3 regions of the Bradyrhizobium sp. HKCCYLRH2015 genome follow, and region 2 is predicted to be linked to each of the others. Evidence: predicted binding sites of a transcription regulator. Region 2 holds the regulator's gene; each other region holds the start of a gene.

What was found. Region 2 encodes LexA, which represses DNA repair genes until DNA is damaged. Its sites were predicted from a motif close to TGTTCNNNNTGTGTTCNG; they were not measured.
Region 1: a site for LexA is predicted at 4,565-4,582, ahead of ACQR1H_RS01720 (putative DNA modification/repair radical SAM protein). Genes of this name have one in related genera too.
Region 3: a site for LexA is predicted at 2,275-2,292, ahead of ACQR1H_RS20075 (YifB family Mg chelatase-like AAA ATPase). Genes of this name have one in related genera too.

Annotation. Positions count from the first base shown of each region.
Region 1 is NZ_JBNPUO010000001.1:401,659-408,268, forward strand. Features, by position in the region: gene ACQR1H_RS01705 (YcaO-like family protein) at 1-271, shown strand, start outside; gene ACQR1H_RS01710 (TfuA-like protein) at 268-1,620, shown strand; gene ACQR1H_RS01715 (UdgX family uracil-DNA binding protein) at 1,667-3,151, opposite strand; gene ACQR1H_RS01720 (putative DNA modification/repair radical SAM protein) at 3,243-4,481, opposite strand; gene ACQR1H_RS01725 (ImuA family protein) at 4,666-5,454, shown strand; gene ACQR1H_RS01730 (Y-family DNA polymerase) at 5,354-6,610, shown strand, end outside.
Region 2 is NZ_JBNPUO010000014.1:1,997-8,606, reverse strand. Features, by position in the region: partial or broken gene ACQR1H_RS31165 (ComEC/Rec2 family competence protein) at 1-951, shown strand, start outside; partial or broken gene ACQR1H_RS31160 (hypothetical protein) at 906-1,162, opposite strand; gene ACQR1H_RS31155 (hypothetical protein) at 1,338-1,778, opposite strand; gene lexA (transcriptional repressor LexA) at 2,069-2,767, opposite strand; gene ACQR1H_RS31145 (molybdopterin molybdotransferase MoeA) at 2,973-4,184, opposite strand; gene ACQR1H_RS31140 (LysR family transcriptional regulator) at 4,396-5,349, opposite strand; gene ACQR1H_RS31135 (MBL fold metallo-hydrolase) at 5,434-6,366, shown strand; gene ACQR1H_RS31130 (alpha/beta hydrolase) at 6,379-6,610, shown strand, end outside.
Region 3 is NZ_JBNPUO010000007.1:268,903-275,512, reverse strand. Features, by position in the region: gene ACQR1H_RS20080 (hypothetical protein) at 113-589, opposite strand; gene ACQR1H_RS20075 (YifB family Mg chelatase-like AAA ATPase) at 689-2,227, opposite strand; gene ACQR1H_RS20070 (hypothetical protein) at 2,510-5,200, opposite strand; partial or broken gene ACQR1H_RS20065 (magnesium chelatase domain-containing protein) at 5,664-6,293, opposite strand; gene ACQR1H_RS20060 (DUF2336 domain-containing protein) at 6,522-6,610, shown strand, end outside.

The sequences.
Region 1 (6,610 bases), on a different contig from region 2:
GACGCGAAGCCTGCGCGAAACGCCGTCGCTGGCCTCGGAGACGTTCAACGACGACCTCGCCGTGGTTCTCGATCGGCTGCAATCCGCCGGTGTCCGGCAGGTGATCGCGGTCGATCTCACCAAGAGCAGGTTCGAGATCCCCGTGGCGAGGGTCGTCATTCCAGGGCTAGAGACCTTCGACAAGAATCCGGACTACAGCCCGGGGCGGAGGGCGCGGGCCTTCGCCGATGATCAGCTCTCGCGGCGCCAGCCATCGGGGCATCCGCTATGACATGCATCGTGTTCACCGGGCCGACGCTGCATCCGCGCGACGCCGCGCTCGAATTGGAGGCGGAGTATCTCCCGCCGGTGCAGCAGGGCGACGTCTATCGCGCCGCGCTGGCGAAGCCTGCGGCGATCGGGATCATCGACGGCTATTTCGAGCAGGTGCCGTCGGTGTGGCACAAGGAGATCCTGTGGGCGATGGCCAGCGGCATCCACGTGTTCGGCAGCGCCAGCATGGGCGCGCTGCGCGCGGCCGAGCTGCACGCGTTCGGCATGGAGGGCGTCGGCAAGGTATTCGCGGCGTATCGCGACGGCGTGTTCGAGGCCGACGACGAGGTCGCCCTGATTCACGGGCCGGCGGAGCTCGGCTTTCCCGCGCTGTCCGAGCCGCTGGTCAACATCCGTTTCACCCTGCAGAAGGCGGTCGCCGCTGGGGTGATCTCGGAGGCGTCCCGTCAGATCCTGGAGGCGCTCGGCAAGGCAAGCTTCTATCCCGAGCGCAGCTACTCGGCGCTGCTGCAGGGCGCGCGGTCCGATGGCCGCCTGACGTCGCAGGAGATCGCCGCGCTCGAGGCCTGGCTGCCGGATCACCGCATCGACCAGAAGCGCGAGGACGCGCTGGAGATGCTGCGGACGATGCGGCGCCGGTTCGCCGGAGACGTGGTGCCCAAGGCGGTCGAGTACGCCTTCGAACACACGCAGTTGTGGGACGGGCTGATCCAGGACGCGCAGCGCTCGGCGGCCGCAGAACGCGAGTCCGGCATCCCGGACGGGACGCCGCAACTGATGGACGAGCTGCGGCTGCTGGCGGCGCGCGGCGGCGACCTGTCCGACAAGGCGATCGCGCGATTTCTCGCCGCATCGGAGGCCAAGCGCCGCGGCGTCAGGGTCGACGCCCAGGCGCTGAGCGCGGAGATCATCCGGTTTCGCCAGAGCAGGGATCTGATGGACCCGGCCGAGCTCGAGGCGTGGATCGCGCGCAACGGCCTGACCCGCTCGGAGTTTCTGGAGCTGATGCTGGACGAGGCGCGCATACGCTCGTTCAGGAAGGGGCTCAACGGCTCGGCCCTGAATGCGCTGGCCGACTGGGCCCGGATCGACGGCCATTTCGAGGATCTGCTGGCGCGCGCACGCGACAAATGCGAGGTGCTGAAGCAGGCGGAGATCGATGGCGGCGGCTGTCCGGCCGATTTCGGGATCAGCGAGGACGAGCTGATGGCGAGATATCTGCCGGCAGCGCCCGGCGACGGAGGCTGGGACGAGGCGGAGCTGGCGGGATCGCTCGGGTTTCCGGATCGCGCCGCGCTGATCCAGGCCCTGCTGCGCGAGCACGTTTACACGTCGCGCAAATCCTGACCGACGGTTGCCGCGTCGTGCTTCACGCCCGATGGCGGGGAGGCGGTCATGCCGCGTGGGCGCGCTTGAGCGCGGCGGCGGCGATCTTCAGGTCTTGCACGAAGAGTTCGTATTCACGCGCCTTGGCGTCGGCGTCGGGCAGGCGCAAGAGATAGGACGGGTGCACCGTGATCATCGCCCTGACACCATCGGGCAGGTCGACCACATGGCCGCGATTCTTGGTGACCTGGGTGATCTTGCCGAACACCGACTGCGCCGCGGTGGCACCCAGCGCCACGACCAGAGCGGGCCGGACGGCGGCGAGCTCGCGCTCGTACCATTGCCGGCAGGCCTTGATCTCCGGCGTGGCCGGCTTCTGGTGCAGCCGGATCTTGCCGCGCGGCACGAACTTGAAATGCTTCACCGCATTGGTGACGTAGACCTTGGACCGGTCGATGCCGGCCTCTGCGAGCGCACGGTCGAGCATCTGTCCCGCCGGGCCGACGAACGGATGGCCGGCCAGATCCTCCTTGTCGCCCGGCTGCTCGCCGACCAGCATCAGCGGCGCATGCTCAGGACCTTCCCCGAACACGGTCTGGGTCGCATCCTTCCACAGCGGGCAGGCGCGGCAGGACGCGGCTTCTTCACGCAAGGTCTCAAGGTCGGCGGCGACAACATCACGTGAGGTCTCAGCAGCAGCATGCGCGTGGGCTTTCGGCTTGCGGGTCATCGCGGTCTCCTCGACGCGCTTCTGTGGCTTGTGCGGTTCGGTGCCAGGTTCGGCGATCATCTCGGTGGTGCGCCGGGCGGCAGCCGCGATCAGCGGCTGGATCAGCTTGGCCTCGGGCAGGTTCTGCCAATATTTCTTCGGCATCTCCTTTTCCATTGCCTTCACTTTGAGCCGTGCCGGATTGAAAATGCTGGCATAATAGCGCAGCCACACCTCTTCGAGGCGGTCTTCCGACGGCGCTTCGGCCTTGCTCACACCCGGCGTGAACGAGACGTGGCTGCCGTCCCAATGCGCGCAGATTTCCGGGGTGAGGATCGACCAGGGCATGTCGGCGAAGCGCCGGGCGAAGAACGGCGCGGCGCGCTCGACGATGTGATGCTCCGGCTCGAACCAGGCGACGTAGCGTGACTCGCGCTCGCGGCCGACCTCGCGGAAACGGACGAAGGCGTGCATCTTGTGGACGTCGCGGCGCACCGCGCGCGCCAGCGCATTGGCCTGCGCGACGTCGGGATCGGTGGCGATGTCCATGAGATCGTGGTTGGTCCGCAGACGCCACAGCAGCCGGTAGAGCAGGGTGAAGCGGCTGGGGTCGCTGTGCAGGATCGCGCTTTCAGCAAGCTCCATGAAGCTCGCCGGCACCGAAAACGCGCCCTTGGGCACCTCGGGCAGCTGGGTGTCAGCATGGTCGTCGAACAGATCGGGCGCCGCGCCCTTGACGCGCCAGGTGACATCCGCCGGCCTGACGTCGTTCATCGCCAGCGCCCGCGCCGCCCGGCGCCAGCCGTCGAAATCGGTGTCGCTGTCGAGGGTTACGACGTGCATTTGTCTCCTCACGTCATTGCGAGGACGAAGCAATCCAGAGTCGTCGTGTCGCCCCTGGATCGCGTCGCTGCGCTCGCGATGACGGCTTCCGTCAAAATCCAAATCCCAGCTGCTGCGGTTTCGGCCGCAGCCGGGCTCTGAGGCTGGCACCGTCGAGCAAAGACGGAGACGGCCGGTGGTCGGAGAGAACGATGAACGGCAGCGCCTTGTTCCGGACGACGTTGAGCCGGGCGAGATCCGCAAGGCGGATCGTGGTGGTGCGCCGGGTCGCGAGGATGCGCTGCACGGTGCGGGTGCCGAAGCCGGGTACGCGCAGCAGCTCCTCGTGGCTTGCGGTGTTGATGTCGAGCGGGAAGCGGTCGCGGTGGCGCAGCGCCCAGGCAAGCTTGGGGTCGATGTCGAGCGGCAGCATGCCCTCGTTCTCCTCGACGATCTCGTCGGCGTCGAAGCCGTAGAACCGCATCAGCCAGTCGGCCTGGTACAGCCGGTGCTCGCGCACCAGAGGCGGGGCCTGCAGCGGCAGCGCGCGGCTGGCATCGGGGATCGGGCTGAAGGCGGAGTAATACACGCGCTTGAGCTTGTAGGCGCCGTAGAGATTGGCCGAGGTCGACAGGATGACGCGGTCGTTGGCCGCGTCGGCGCCGACGATCATCTGCGTGCTCTGGCCGGCCGGCGCAAAGCGCGGCGGCTTCGCCCGGCGCACCGTCTTCTTGGCTTCCGCCGTCTCGTCGAGCTTCAGCCTGAGACGGCCCATGGTGCGGCGGATCGCGCGCTGGTCCTTCTCCGGCGCGAGCTGCGTCAGGCTCTCTTCCAGCGGCGTCTCGATGTTGATGCTGAGCCGGTCGGCGTAGCGGCCGGCTTCCGCGATCAGCGCCTCGTCGGCTTCGGGAATCGTCTTCAGATGGATGTAGCCGCGGAAGCGATGCTCCTCGCGCAGCTTGCGCGCGACGCTCACGACCTGCTCCATCGTGTAGTCCGGGCTGCGGATGATGCCCGACGACAGGAATAGCCCCTCGATGTAGTTGCGGCGATAGAAGTCGATGGTGAGCTTCACCACCTCGTCGACCGTGAAGCGGGCGCGCGGCACGTTGGAGGAGGCGCGGTTGACGCAATACAGGCAGTCGTAGTTGCAGGCATTGGTCAGCAGAACCTTGAGCAGCGAGATGCAGCGTCCGTCCGGCGCATAGGAATGGCAGATGCCCATGCCGGGCGCGGTCGAGCCGAGACCCTTGCCGTCGCGGGAATCCCGCATCTCAGTACCGCTGGAGGCGCAGGACGCGTCGTACTTGGCGGCATCGGCCAGGATCTCCAGCTTGCGGAGCAGCTCCATACCTTTGAATCCCTTTGATTCCATTCGTTGAATCGTATCCGGGGCAATCCCGATTGACTCTCTCGAAGGCGTTAGCTTTATATTAGAACGTATCATGAACAAAGAGGGTCGTCGCGGGTTCAACTGCCTGCTTCACTTGAGAACGGCAGCGCCCGCACGATGGATTGAAGAGGAGCGGCGACGGATGACCGGCGCACGCATGGATACGCTCGCGCGTCTGCGCGGCCGCATTGCCCGTCTCGAGGCGGGAGATGGCGCACATGATTTGCGCCGGGTCGCGCTCGGCCATGACGCGGCCGATGCGGTGCTGCAGGGTGGGCTCGCCACCGGCGCGCTGCATGAGGTGTTCGCCGAGACCGGCCGCCAGGCGGCGGCCGCGACCGGTTTTCTGTGCGGGCTTGCCGCGCGTGTCGCCGCGCGCCGGCCGCTGATCTGGATCCGGCAGGATTTCGCCGAGCGCGAGATGGGCGCGCTGTCGATGAGCGGGCTCGCCGAGCTCGGCCTCGATCCGCGTCGGATCGTGATCGTGCGCGCGCCCGATCTCGATCACGCCCTGCGCACCGCCGCCGACGCGCTCGCCTGCGATGCGCTGGGCGGTGTGATGCTGGAGGTGTGGGGCGAGACGCAAAAGCTCGATCTCGTCGCCAGCCGCAAGCTGACCCTGGCGGCGCAGGAGTCCGGGGTGACGGCGCTCATGCTGCGCATCGCGGCCACGCCCGAGCCCTCGACCGCCGAGACGCGCTGGATCGTCCGCACCGCGCCGTCGCTGCCCTCGGCGCCCTGGATGGCGTGGGGCGCGCCGCGCCTCGATGCCGAGCTCATTCGCAACCGTCACGGCCAGACCGGACGATGGATCATGGAGTGGACCCCCGATGCATGCCGTTTCAATGAACCGGCGGCGGATCCTCAGCTTGTGGCTGCCGCGCCTGCCCATCGATCGCATCAAGCGCAGCCGCGCCGCCGATCCGCATGATGGCCTTCCGCAGGCCGTCGTCCTCAAGGATGCCAATATGCTGCTGATCCATTCGTTGGACGAGGCGGCGGCGCGTCACGGCGTCAGCCTCGGCCAGCCCTTGGCGAATGCCCGCGCGGTCTGTCCCGATCTCGTCGTGCACGAGGCGGATTTGGCGGCTGATGCAAAGATGCTGGAGGGCATCGCCGACTGGTGCGACCGCTTCACGCCGCTGGTGGCGCTCGATCCCCCGCATGGGCTTTTGCTCGACATCACCGGCTGCGTGCATCTGTTCGGCGGCGAAGCCAGACTGATGCGGTCGGTCTGCGACGCGCTGACCGCGCACGGCCTCATTGTGTCGGCGGCGATCGCCTCCAACGCCGTCTGCGCGCGGACGCTGAACCGGCAGGTGCACGGCCGCATCGTGCCTGATGGCGAGGAGGCGACTGCGGTGGCGCCGCTGCCGGTGGCCGCGCTGGGCGGCAGCGAGGCGATCACGCTCGGCCTGCGCCGCGCCGGCTTGAAGACGATCGGCGACGTCGCCGCGCGCGGCCGCAACGAGATCACCGCGCGGTTCGGCGCCGCTTTCACCCGTGTGCTGGCGCAGGCGCTGGGCGAGGCCGATGCGCCGATCAGCCCGCGCAAAGTCCCGCCGGACTACATCGTCGACAAGCGCTTCGCCGAGCCGGTCGCGACCGACACCGTGATCGCGGCCAGCCTCTCCAGCCTGGCCGCGATGCTGGTGGCGGCGATGGCACAGCAGGGCAAGGGCGCGCGGCGGCTGGAGGCCTGCTTCTTCCGCACCGATGGGCTGGTGCGCGTCATCGCGGTCGACACCGGCCAGCCGGTCACCGAGGCCGCCGTCATCGACCGGCTGTTTCGCGAACGGCTCGAGGCGCTGAACGATCCGCTCGATCCCGGCTTCGGCTTCGACATGATCCGGCTGTCGGCCAGCCGCAGCGAGATCGTGGTGCAGCAGCAGCGCGATCTCGATGCCCATGTCCATGACAATGACGAACTGTCGGCCTTGATCGACCGCATCGCCGCGCGCATCGGCGGCAAGCGTGTGGTCGTGCATCTGCCGGTGGACACGCATATTCCGGAACGCGCGGCGCTGCCGCTGCCGGCGCAGCAGCATCTGGCGGCTTCGAATGTTGCCGACTGGCCGGAGCGCAGC
Region 2 (6,610 bases):
CGCGAGCTCGCGATGCTGCTGCTGGCCTCGCTGATCGCCGGGCTCGCGACCACGCCCTATGCCGCCTTCCATTTCCATCGCGTGACGCCCTATGGCGTGCTCGCCAATCTCGCGGCGATGCCGGTGGTCTCGGCGCTGGTGATGCCGGCCGGCCTGATGGGCTTGCTGGCGGCGCCGTTCGGCCTGGATGGCGTCTGGTGGTCGCTGATGGGCCTCGGCATCGACTGGATGATCGCGGTGACGCGCTGGGTGGCGGCGCTGCCGGGCGCGGTCGGGCGCATCCCGGCCTTCGGCATCGGCCCGCTGATCCTGGCCAGCCTGGGCGTCATCCTGATCGGCCTGCTGCGCACACCGCTGCGCTGGTTGGGCGCCATGGGGCTTTTGGCCGCCACCGCCTGGGCGGCCGCGACGCCGCTGCCCGACGTCCTGGTCGCCGGCGATGGGCGCGCGGTGGCGGTGCGCGGCCGTGACGGACGCCTGCATGTGATGCGCGCCGGCAAGGATGTGTTCGCCACCAAGGAGTGGCTCGCGGCCGACGCCGATGCCCGGCTGCCGGCGGACGCCTCGCTCGCCGATGGCGTCTCCTGCGACGAGGCGGGCTGCGTGGTCGCGATGGCCGACGGCCGCTTCGCCGCCATGACCTTGCGCGCTGAGGCGCTCGCCGACGATTGCGCCCGTGTCGCGCTGATCGTCACCGCGCGCGCCGCGCCGTCATCCTGCGCGGCGGCCGTGATCGATCGCGAGCGGCTGCGGCAGCAGGGCGCCTTGTTGCTGGTGCAGCAGGGCATAGGCTTCGCCGTGACGCCGGCGCGTGCCGGCGGCACCGACCGCCCATGGTGGCCGGCGCCCGCCGAGGCCGGCGAGTTCGACACGACGCTGACGCCGCGTGCGCCGGCCGCGCGGCTTCAGGACGCGACGCCGCCGGAGACGGAGCAGGGCGAGCAGGATTGAGCGCCGGGCAGCTCGAAGGTGCCGAGATGATACTCGGTGTCGTCTGGTCCATCGAACAGCGAGGGCCCTTCGACCAGCGTGAACGCAGCACCCGGATAGCGTTGCCAGATGGCGACGTCATCAGCCGTGACCGTCAGCCATCCGAACGCAAGCATATAGCGGCCGGGCTCGGTGATCGGCCGGCCTTGTTCCAATCGATCTTGTTGACCACGGCAGCAAGCTCCCCCGGCAAACAATGCCGGCCGAGGGATGTCGTTCCTATCCGATGCGATGCCGGGGCGTGAGATTCGCCCGAGAGGACTTTGCGCTTGCAGAACCCAAGTTGACCAAGTCTCCCACCTTCGAAAGCGCGCTCACGACCGACAGAAATGCCGACGCGCAGACCCTCAGGTGATGCTGATGCGGCGAATCGGTGTGGCCTGCGACGTCGGCACGTCCTCGGCGATGTCCGGGCGGCGCTCTGCCGGCTGCTTGCTGACCGGCAATTGCAGCACGGTGACGCGCTGGCCCTCGCAGAGCTGGGTCACCAGCACGTGGCGGCCGTCGGCGAACTCGATCGCGTCGTGATGGCGATCGGGAATGTGCGTCTCGATGCTGTTGAACTTCGCGACGCGCTCGCGGATCGTCCGGGTCCAGAGCCAGCGGCTGTCGTAGCGGACGTCCTCGGCGAAGGCCAACTCGGTGCCGGGCAGCATGCAGACTGCGACGGTCGGCTCGCTCTCCAACGCGAAGCCGCGGGTGGCGGTGCCACGGAAGGTCATCGAGATCAACGTCTCGCCGACCTTGGCGGGACGGGACGCAACCGCATGGAGGCTGTAGTCACACATCGGATCGCTCCTCGTTGAGAGATAGCCGACCCACGCTCCCCCCGGACAGGCGCAGGCCTCTATCAGAGTGGACATCGATGGTGATGTTAGCGCGCGCTTCGCGGCAATTCTGCGCTGATCTGCATCGCGTGTGCCCGCGGCCGATCACAAGCGTTTGAGCATGCCGCGCTGCACATCATGAAGTGCATTCGCGTGTGGCGTATTTTGCTGGCTGCTTCCAGCTTGGCTGGCTTCTCGCTCGGCGGCGACAGCGCGTGCGCCCGCCGCCGATCGACCGATCCCATTCGCGATCAGTACTTGCGGTACAGCCCGACCAGCTTGCCTTGGATCTTCACCCGGTTCGGCGGCAGGATGCGCACCTCGTAGGCGGTGTTGGCCGGCTCGAGCGCGATCGATGCGCCGCGGCGGCGGAAGCGCTTCAAGGTCGCTTCCTCATCGTCGATCAGCGCCACCACGATGTCGCCGGTGTCGGCGGTCTCGTTGCGCTGGATCAGCGCCATGTCACCGTCGAGGATGCCGGCATCGACCATCGAGTCGCCGCGCACCTCGAGCGCATAGTGATCGCCGTTGCCGAGCATGTCGGCAGGCACGCTGATGGTGTGGCTGCGCGTCTGCAGCGCCTCGATCGGGGTACCGGCGGCGATGCGGCCCATCACCGGCACCGCGACAGGGCGCTCGCCATCGTCTAGCGCGGGAGTGCTGGTGCGCACCTTGCCGAGATTGCCTTCGATCACCGACGGCGTGAAGCCGCGACGGTTGCCCGCGGCCTGCGACAGCTCGGGCAGCTTGATCACCTCGATCGCGCGGGCGCGATTCGGCAGCCGGCGGATGAAGCCACGCTCCTCGAGCGCCGTGATCAGGCGATGAATGCCGGACTTCGAACGCAGATCGAGCGCATCCTTCATCTCGTCGAAGGACGGCGGCACGCCGGCTTCCTTGAGCCGCTCGTTGATGAACCGCAGAAGTTCGTACTGTTTGCGCGTCAGCATTTCGACCTGGTCCCCGGTTTGTTGTTGTCCGAGTCCAGGAGCTGCGCCTTGAGCACAAGCCGGCTGAGAGCGCCCTGGAGTCGGACCGTCATCGCGTCGCCCGCAACATACTAAAAACAAATCATGAACGGACACTATATGTTCGATGTGTGTTCCGCAATCCTAAAAATATGATGAACGGACCGGGCTTTACCGGGGAAGCGGCTCAGTTCGGCAGGCGCAGGATCTCGCACGGGCTGCCGGCAGGCGCCTTCGGCGCAAACGCCGGCCGGATCACCAGCGCCTGCGACAGCGCGAGGTTCCCGAGCAGCGACGAATCCTGCTGGCTCACTGGGGTGGCTACCAGCGTGCCGTCGGCGCGCTCCTCGAGCTGCGCCCGCAGATAGTCCTCGCGCGAATCGTTCGCCCCCAACTCGCGGCCGAGCAGGGCGGTCTCGCGCGGCATCACGGCCTCGTCGCGGCCGAGCAGGCGCCGAATCAGCGGCACCATGAACAGGATGGCGCAGACATAGGACGACACCGGATTGCCGGGCAGTCCGATCACCCTGATGTCGCCGAGCCGTCCGTGCATCATCGGCTTGCCCGGCCGCATCGCGATCTTCCAGAACGCCATTTCGACGCCCTCGGCCTCCAGCGCCTGCTTGACCAGGTCGTGATCGCCGACCGAGGCGCCGCCGGTCGTGATCAGGACGTCGGCCTCTGCCGCGCGGGCGCGCCGGATTCCAGCGACCGTCGCCGCCATCGTATCCGCGGCGATGCCGAGATCGATCGGCGTCGCGCCCTCGCTGCGCACCAGCGCCCGCAGCGCGTAGCCGTTGGAATAGACGATCTGCCCCGGGCCGGGCGTCGAGCCCGGCATCACCAGCTCGTCGCCGGTGGCGAGCAGCGCCACCTTCGGCCGCCGCCGCACCGGCAGCGCCGGATGATTCATGCTGGCCGCCAGGGATAGGTCGCGGTCGCTGAGCCGGCGCCCGGCCTTCAGCAGCACCATGCCCTGGTGGAAGTCGACGCCGGCCGGCCGGATGTGCCGGCCTGTGATCGCGGCCTCGGTGATCACGACATGGCCGTCCTCGGCGATCGTGTCCTCCTGGATCACCACCGCGTCGGCGCCTGCGGGGACAACGCCGCCGGTGAAGATCCGCGCCGCCTCGCCGGGCCCGACCACGCGATCGAACGGCCGTCCCGCCGCGACCTCGCCGATCACCTTCAGCCGCGCCTTGGCCTTGGCTGCGTCGGCCGCGCGCACCGCATAGCCATCCATCGCCGACATCGCCTCGGGCGGCTGCGTCCGCAGCGCCGCGAGGTCGCGGGCCAGGATGCGGTGATAGGCCTCGTCCAGCCCGACCATTTCCTCAGCCAGCGGCTCGGTGCCGGCGAGCACCGCGGACAACGCATCGGAGACCGGCATCAGGGCCATGGGATTACCTTCGGACGAAGACGGGCAGATCGACTGAATCGCCTTCTAACCGAACGCGCACGGGGTGGCCAAGAGCCTAAGCCGCTCCCGGCTTTCCGATCGTCTGAAGGTGCGTCGCGTGGCCCGCCGCCTCACGATCGCGCGAGAGACTCTGCAATCATGCCGGGGGGCAGTCGCGATCTGCTCACGTGCACACGGAGTCCCGACGGAGCTATCCGGCAGCCGCGCGACAGGCGGCGCGCTCGGTGGTGTGCAGGATGTCCGCCACCATGTTCCGCAGCCAGACCGATGCCGCGTCACGATCGAGCTGCAGCGGCCAGACCATCGAGACCGCCGGCAGCCGCAACTTCAACGGCGCCGGACAGAGCGCCAGCCCAAACCGGGGTCCGTAGAGCCTTGCCATCCGGGTCGGGATCGTGGTGATCACCGGTGACGCGGCCACCGTCGCCAGCACGCTGAGGAAATCCGAGGAGGCCGAGACCACGTTGAGCTCGGTGCCGATCTCATCCAGCGCCGCCTCCAGGCAGCCCTGCAGGCTGTTGGTCAGCGTCACCAGTGCGTGCGGAAGCGACAGATAGGCATCCAGGCCGATCGGTGTTTTCATCGCGATGCGCTTTGGATTGTAGACGCAGCTCAGCGCCTGCTCGAACAGGAACTGGGATCGGTGCCGCAGCGCCACCGCCTCGAAGCAGCCGACGCCGACATCCAAGGCGCCCTCGTCGAGCAGACGATGCACCTCGTTGCGTTCGGTCGGACGGCTGAGAAGCCGCACGCCGGGCGCCGTTCGACGCAGCTCCGCCGTGAGTTCGGGGATCAGCAGCAGCTCGACCTCGCTCGAGAATCCCAAGCGGATGGTGCGCTGCTCGGTCGCTGGGTCGAACTCCGGTGCGGCGTGCAACGCAGCCTGCATCTGGGCCAGCGCCGCCCGAACCGGTCCGGCCAGCACCGCAGCCTTGGGGGTCGGCTGCATGATCGTGCCGACGCGGACGAACAGCTCATCCTGCAGCAGCACGCGAAGCGTCGACAGCGAATGGCTCATCGCCGGCTGCCCCACCTTCAGGCGCGCCGCCGCGCGTGTCACGCTGCGCTCCTGCATCAGCGCGTCGAACGCGACCAGCAGATTGAGGTCGAAGGAGCGAAGATCGAAATGATCGATGGACTGCATGAGTTGGATCGATTTGAGGAATGCATGACCTAATCGTAGATCTCGGCCCAGACAAGATCACCGTTCGGATCGAGGCCGCCAAACATGCAGGACATCACGACCTATCGCGTCGGGGACGCCACCATCAGCAGGATTTTCGAGATCGGTCTCGATGCGGTCGAGGGCGAGTTTCTGTTTCCAGGCGTGGACGCCGCCAGCATTGCCCGCGAACGCGGCCGTTTCGGGCCGGGATCGGTCGATCCGCGCACGGGATCGCTGCGCCTGAGCATCCATAGCTGGCTGGTGCGGACGCCGGAGCGCGTGGTGCTGATCGACACGGCCACCGGCAACGACAAGGAGCGGCCCGGCGCGGCCGTTCTGCATCGCCTGAACGAGCCGTTCCTCGACCGATTGCGGGCGGCCGGCGTCGCCCCCGACGATGTCGACCTCGTCCTGATGACGCATTTGCATGCGGATCACGTGGGCTGGAATACGCAGCTTGCCGATGGCCGCTGGATGCCGGTGTTTCCGAACGCCCGGCACGTTTTCTCGGGCCGAGAGCGCGCCTATGTCGCCGCCCTCTCGGCTGGCGACGGCTCGAACGCCGCGATCAGGGACGCGGCCGGGCTCGGACCCATGCTGCATCCACCGATGCCGGGGGTCTACGAAGACAGCGTGCTGCCGATCGTCGAGGCCGGCCTCGCGCGCGAGATCACGGTCGATGGCAGCGAGGTCGTCGACGGCTTCCGTTTTGTGCCGAGCCCCGGTCACAGCATCGATCACGCCTGCATCAGCTTCAGCTCGCGTGGCGAGCGCGCGCTGTTCTGGGGCGATGTGCTGCATCATCCGATGCAGGTCGCGCATCCGGACTGGAATTCGGTCTATTGCGAATTCCCGGAGGCGGCGCGGACCTCACGGCTATGGGCGATGAACCATGCCGCGGAGACCGGCTCCCTCGTGTTCACCACCCATTTCGCCGAGTCCTCGGCCGGGCGCGTCAGCCGCGACGGCGACCGGTTTGCCTGGCACTTCGCCTGATCCGAGATGGCCATGATCGATAATGCAACGTTCTCCTCGCGCATCGTTTCCGAGCGCCGCCTGATCGAAGGTCCGGTGTCCGACGTCCAGCTTCAGCTCATCAACAAGCGCCGGCACGACCTGCAACGCTTCTCGGCCGAGCGCACGCTGGTGATGATGCACGGCGCCACCTTTTCGTCTGCGAGCCTGTTCGACGTCGCGGTCGATGGCGCCTCCTTCATGGATGTGCTGGCGCAGGCCGGCT
Region 3 (6,610 bases), on a different contig from region 2:
CCGATGTCCTCGCCGACCCCGCACCATGCGGCGTCGGTATTGCTGAGACTTTGAAAGGTCATGCCCACGCCAGCCGGCGGTGCAGAGATGGTGAACCGGGCGTTAGCCCGAGTCACAGAACCGGATTGGCCGGCGATGAGGAATGATTGCGGGCCGCGACGATCAGTGCGGCAGCGTCCCCGGCCGTCATGTGGCTGGAGCGGACGTAGATGCGATAGTCGGCGCGGCCATCGGCATCATCGCGGGCGAGATAGATCCGCTGCGAACCCGCAAGGCGATCAGCCGCGATCGCGACGACCTGGGTGGCGGCCGTGATGCCGCAACCCTGATCCTCTTTCACGGGCGCATCGTCGACCACGACGACATCGGCCGTCTCAGGACTTTCGGCCAGGGCCACGCGGACCGTGGCGAGCGCGGGATCGTTGGTGAAGTCGACATGCAGATCGGCGTGGAACGGCGCCGAGCCGAGCGAGGCGCTGTCGGCGCCGATGGCAATGCAGGGCTGCGGGGAGGGTGCCAATTCGACCTTGGCAATGACCACGGCCGCGATCAGCGGCACGGCCGAAACGATGACATTGAAACGCAACATGATACGCACCGACGCGGCAGGCCTGAGGACGAAACGCGGGCCTTATGGTTGTCGGAGCGTAAAGAGAAGTCGTTACCAGAGTGTTGAAGGGGCGGGCAGTCACGCCGCGTGACGATTGTCCTCCGCCAGCGCGCGATACGACAGCGCCTCGGCCAGATGCAGCCGGCCGATCGCATCGGCATGATCGAGATCGGCCAGCGTCCGGGCGACGCGCAGCACGCGGTGATAGCCGCGCGCCGACAGCCGCATCGTCTCGGCGGCCTCGCGCAGCAGCCTCTGGCCGGGGGCGTCGAGCTTGGCGATCTCGTCGAGCACGGCGGCGGGCGCTTCGGCATTGGTCCTGACCTGCGGCAGGCCCGCTTTGGCATAGCGTTCGCGCTGCAGGTCGCGCGCGGCGGCGACGCGGGCAGCGACCTCGGCCGAGCCTTCCTTGGACGGCGGCAGGATCAGGTCGGCGGCGGTGACGGCGGGGACCTCGATGCGCAGATCGATGCGGTCCATCAGCGGGCCGGAGATGCGCGTCTGGTAGTCGGCCGTGCAGCGGTCGATGCGGCCGCGCTTGCAGGCATAGCCGGGCTCGAAGGCGTTGCCGCAGCGGCATGGATTCATCGCCGCGACCAGCATGAAGCGGGCAGGGTAGGTGACGCGGTGGTTGGCGCGCGAGATCGAGACCTCGCCGTTCTCCAGCGGCTGCCGCAGCGAATCCAGCACGCGCGGATCGAACTCCGGCAACTCGTCGAGAAACAGCACGCCCTGATGCGCCAGCGAGATCTCGCCGGGGCGGGCGCGCAGGCCGCCGCCGGTCAGCGCCGCCATGCTGGCGGAATGATGCGGGCTGCGGAACGGCCGCCGGTTGGTCAGCGCGCCACCTTCGATCTCGCCGGCGACCGAGGCGATCATCGACACTTCCAAGAGCTCGGCCGGCGACAGCGGCGGCAGGATCGACGGCAGCCGCGCCGCCAGCATCGACTTGCCGGCGCCGGGCGAGCCGATCATCAGCAGGTGATGCCCGCCGGCGGCGGCGATCTCGAGCGCGCGCTTGCCGCTCTCCTGGCCCTTGATGTCGCGCAGGTCGAGCAGGCTCGCGGGCGCCTCCTGGATTTTCGGCTGCGGCCGCGACAGCACCTGCGTGCCCTTGAAGTGGTTGGCGATCTGGATCAGCGAGCTCGCCGCGATGATCTGCAAATCGGGGCTCGCCCACGCCGCCTCGGCACCGCAGGCGGCCGGACAGATCAGGCCTTCCTCGCGGCCATTGGCGCCGATCGCGGCCGGCAGCACGCCGGCGACCGGCGCGATCGAGCCGTCGAGGCCGAGCTCGCCGAGCACGGTGAATCCGCTGAGCGCATCGGGCGGGATGGCGCCGATCGCGGCCATCAGGCCGAGCGCGATCGGCAGGTCGTAATGGCTGCCTTCCTTGGGCACGTCGGCCGGCGCCAGGTTCACGGTGATCCGCCGCGCCGGCAGCGCCAGCCCGGAGGCGATCAGCGCCGAGCGCACCCGCTCGCGCGCCTCCGACACCGCCTTGTCCGGCAGTCCGACGATCGCGAACGCCGGCAGTCCGGGCGCGACCTGGACCTGCACGTCGACCGCGCGGGCCTCGATCCCCTCGAAGGCAACGGTGGAAACGCGCTGGACCATGATGCCCCTCCCGGGCTGGGAGGCTAGCGGAAGCGGAGCAGGTTAGCAAGAACAATACGGGAACACTTATCGGCGCCGACGTCCATGTCATTTCATTTGCGCGGCGATGTAGCGAGAGCATCTCCCAGAAGAGGATCGTGGATCACACGCGGAGTAGAAGAGCGACGATCTGCAATTATGCTGACCCACTTCATCAGCAGTCTATGAGAGACGAAGTGAGTAGACGGAGAACGCAAGTTACCACTCGAGCTCTATCGAGCGAATAACCATTTATAGCTATACTCAAGCTTTCTTCTCATCGTTGAGGTATTCGTTAGTACACAGAGCACCCGATGTAATTTTGTTACGAAGCTGCTCAAAATTAATCTCACCAACTTGGTTCCTGATCGCCGTTTCGATCTCGTAATATTCGGGAGATGCTTGATAGATTGGCGGACGGAGCAGGGTGTCGATTACTTTATTATCGAGGTAACCTTCTTCGCAATATCTCCAGACTATGCCGTATACAGACACCGGAGTAGTCTTTGAACCAAAGTTCCTCTGTCCCGCCTCAAGCTGGATCCATTTTTGAATGAAATCGGCACCACGCACACCTCTCATCCACGCTGTTTCGGCGACGGATCGGGCTAACAGATAGCCGCTCTCGTTTTGATCACCGCACTTAGTTAGTGAGACTTCCGCCTTCATCCACGTCGCTATCAACGACGAGTCCGGAATCCCGGGATAGGATAGGTGCTTATGGGCCAGCCAACGTCCCGTATATGGCTCAGTGGAAGATCCGGCATTCCCGAGATCAAACTCGGCCTTCAGCCAGCAAGCTAATAAGTTAGCATCCGGTGGATCAGATTGCGAGAGGTGCTTACTGCCGAGCCACCGCCCCGAATGTATCTTACTGGGTGACCCGGCATTGCCGAGATTGAATTCGGCCGTAAGCCAGCAAGCCAGCAGGTTGGGATCGGGGAAATTGGCCTTTAGTAAGTGCTCATAGCCAATCCAACGCCCAGAATACTTCGTTTCTACGGCACCAGGATTTGCATTATCAAACTCAAACGTCATCCACAGCGTGAGAAGATTCGGATCATCTCCTCCCATTGCCACGTATCGCATCCCGGTGTGGCGAATGTCCTCAACATCATCGATTTTATTATTTAGTTGGTTCTTGAACACGTGGAAAATATAGCGAATAGCTTGAGCCTTGTCGGCTTCAGATGTCCCCCATCGTTTGGCGCAATAAAATGCAGTGTCAATGACCGGAGCCCTCGGTATCCAAGAATGTTCGCATGTATAGCTCAAGAGAAAAGAAAGGAGGGTTATAGAGTAGTTGGGAACTCGCCGAGCATAACTATAGGCCTTTTCCATTGCAACCATGGTAGCCGCAAGGCAAAGCTGCCGTAAATCAGACTCAAAAGTCTCGACGTCACCTATATCGACGCCCGGATTGATCTCATAGAAGCGCCTAAGGACCTCTGTCACGATATCAGGATGTCGCAATGACAAGGTCGCTCTTTTGGTGGAGGAAGACGATGATGACCGCCTCATTATCTCGCTTTGGGTTCGCTCTAAAATCGATCTAGTTGATTCGGCCTCATTGCCATCGCAATGGATGTCAGCGAACTTTGTAATCAAAGTTCGGTCCACAAGAAGTTGAGGATTATTTGCCAGATAGGCAAACATTGCCCCGAGAGCCACCAAACGCAGAATCCAATCATCACCGCTAGCGGAGAACTGCCGGATCATCGATTGTATCGTGGTCGAGAACGACTCGCCGCGCGTGGCGTAGATCATGATGGCGAGAAGATGCGTGCTTCCCTCCGAAATGCTGGTGCGTATTCGGTCGATAAGGATCGCTTCAGAGCAATCCGGTGCGGCGCCGTGGCGGACTATAGTTTTGGCGAGAGACTCTGCCAACTCGGCCTTACAACGACCGACAAAGTGCTCTCGCGGATTGAGGTGCGAAATCGGCTTGAGCTTGTCAATGATCTGATGGTGCCGGGCGATCAGAACCAGAGATACGTGAGGATTGGCTCGTAGAAACTTACTTACAGAAGTAAATGAATTTAGAAACTCAGCATTGTCGACAAAGACTGCTGTATTGCTTCCGGTGAGTTTGTAACCACTCAGATCTTGTGATGTGTCATCTGGCGCAGTTGCATAGAAAACTCGCCAGCCAGCGGACTTGAGTCGGAGGGCAACTCGCTTGCAGATCGTTGTCTTGCCGTCCCCAGCTGCCCCAGTGACAATACAGAGACGATTTTCGACAATAGATCGGGCAATCGCCTCTTCATGTTCGATTCTCGGTACCGCGACGTCACTCAGTATCGACCAGTCTCGCGGTTCAGCGCCGCGTAAGAAAAGAGCACCCTCAGTGCGAATGACAAGGCCAAGTTTCTTGCCTTCTGCCCGAGTCCGCTCTCTTTCGCGCGTGAGATTATATTTAAGTAGGGGCTCGTAGGTTAATTCGTGACCTAGTGCTTGCTCCCCAAGTAGCTGATAGGGATAACGTGAACCATTCTGGAGATAGTCAAAAATCTGATCGCGAAGTTTGAAGAAGGGCTCCTCTGCCTCCGCTTTGATCTTTTCAGCAGCCGAAGGCTTTACGCTCGTTCTGTCGATCTTGGGGACCGTGATCTTTTTTCCTTGTCTTAGAAAGATATCGGTCGCGAACACATGAGCACACGCCTGTCTTAAATCGTCGCCGATGGACTGAGTGTCACTGTAATTGCTGTCCCCTGGTAACTTGATTCGGGCGAGGAATGGATTGTGCTTGAGAGATACCCTGGGTCCCAGTGGAATGCCCGCTTCTTTCTTCGTGAGAAGTGTGAGCGTGGCCGGCTTTTCATAATCTGGGTCTGATTGCTCTTCAATTCCGACTGTAACAACTCTTCGTCGAAATTCGGAGTCGTTTGACAGATCGGGAAAGTAGGTCTTCCGCAGATAATCCAGACGGTATTTTTCTGCCAGGGTCGGGATCATTTGAAGCCTGCAAAAAATTGCAAGAAAATAGACCAGAACAAGTGATCTCCTGCAAACAAATCCAAATCCGCTCTAGCAAGGAAGCAAAGTAAGAAGGCTCAAACAACTGCCGGGCCAACAACCCCGGAGTCAAACAATGGATAAGAGCCTCATCTCGGTTGCAGCTTTGCTCCTTATGACGTCGTACTCAATCGTTTCGCTGTGTCATTTGAGCCGTCGCGAATGGATCAAATCAATCCCCTACGTAATGCTTGCGCTTGGGTACGCATTCTCGGTGCTCGCGCTTTTCATGGTGGTACCGCGCTGTTAGCGCGTCGAATAAACCCGCGCGCTCAGCTGTCCTCGAGGACGGAGCCAGATCTCTGGTTCCGCCTCGTTTTGCTTAGGCCAAATCCAACGGCTCACATCGAGGCTCTCGGCCCGCACTCTGCCAAGATCAATGTAGCACATGCTCAACAGATTGCCCACCCGCCGCGGCGATCTCGAGCGCGCGCTTGCCGCTCTCCTGGCCCTTGATGTCGCGCAGGTCGAGCAGGCTTGCAGGCGCCTCCTGGATCTTCGGCTGCGGCCGCGACAGCACCTGCGTGCCCTTGAAATGGTTGGCGATCTGGATCAGCGATGTCGCCGCGATGATCTGCAGATCGGGGCTCGCCCACGCCGCCTCGGCACCGCAGGCGGCCGGGCAAATCAGGCCTTCCTCGCGGCCATTGGCGCCGATCGCGGCCGGCAGCACGCCGGCGACGGGCGCGATCGAGCCGTCGAGGCCGAGCTCGCCGAGCACGGTGAATCCGCTGAGCGCATCGGGCGGGATGGCGCCGATCGCGGCCATCAGGCCGAGCGCGATCGGCAGGTCGTAATGGCTGCCTTCCTTGGGCACGTCGGCCGGTGCCAGGTTCACGGTGATCCGCCGCGCCGGCAGCGCCCGCCCGGAGGCGATCAGCGCCGAGCGCACCCGCTCGCGCGCCTCCGACACCGCCTTGTCCGGCAGTCCGACGATCGCGAACGCCGGCAGTCCGGGCGCGACCTGGACCTGCACGTCGACCGCGCGGGCCTCGATCCCCTCGAAGGCAACGGTGGAAACGCGCTGGACCATGATGCCCCTCCCGCGAGAAGGCTAGCGGAAGCGGGTCCAGTTCGCAAGAACAATACAGGAACAAGCCGGTGCGCCAGACGCGCGCAATCCGTTAACGACGGTCGCATCGCGACCCAGGTCGGTCTGCTTGGCTTAACGCCCCTTTAGTCCGGCCTTCGCATTCTTCCGCAATCGACGATCGACCCGCGCCTCCGTCACGGCCGAGAGGCGCCCAACGAGGGACGTGTGATGCCTCCAGCGCCCGCGGCAGCTCCAACCGCCAAGACGCCCGCCGGTGATGCGCGGACGGTGTCCGAGCTCGCCACCGACATGCTGCG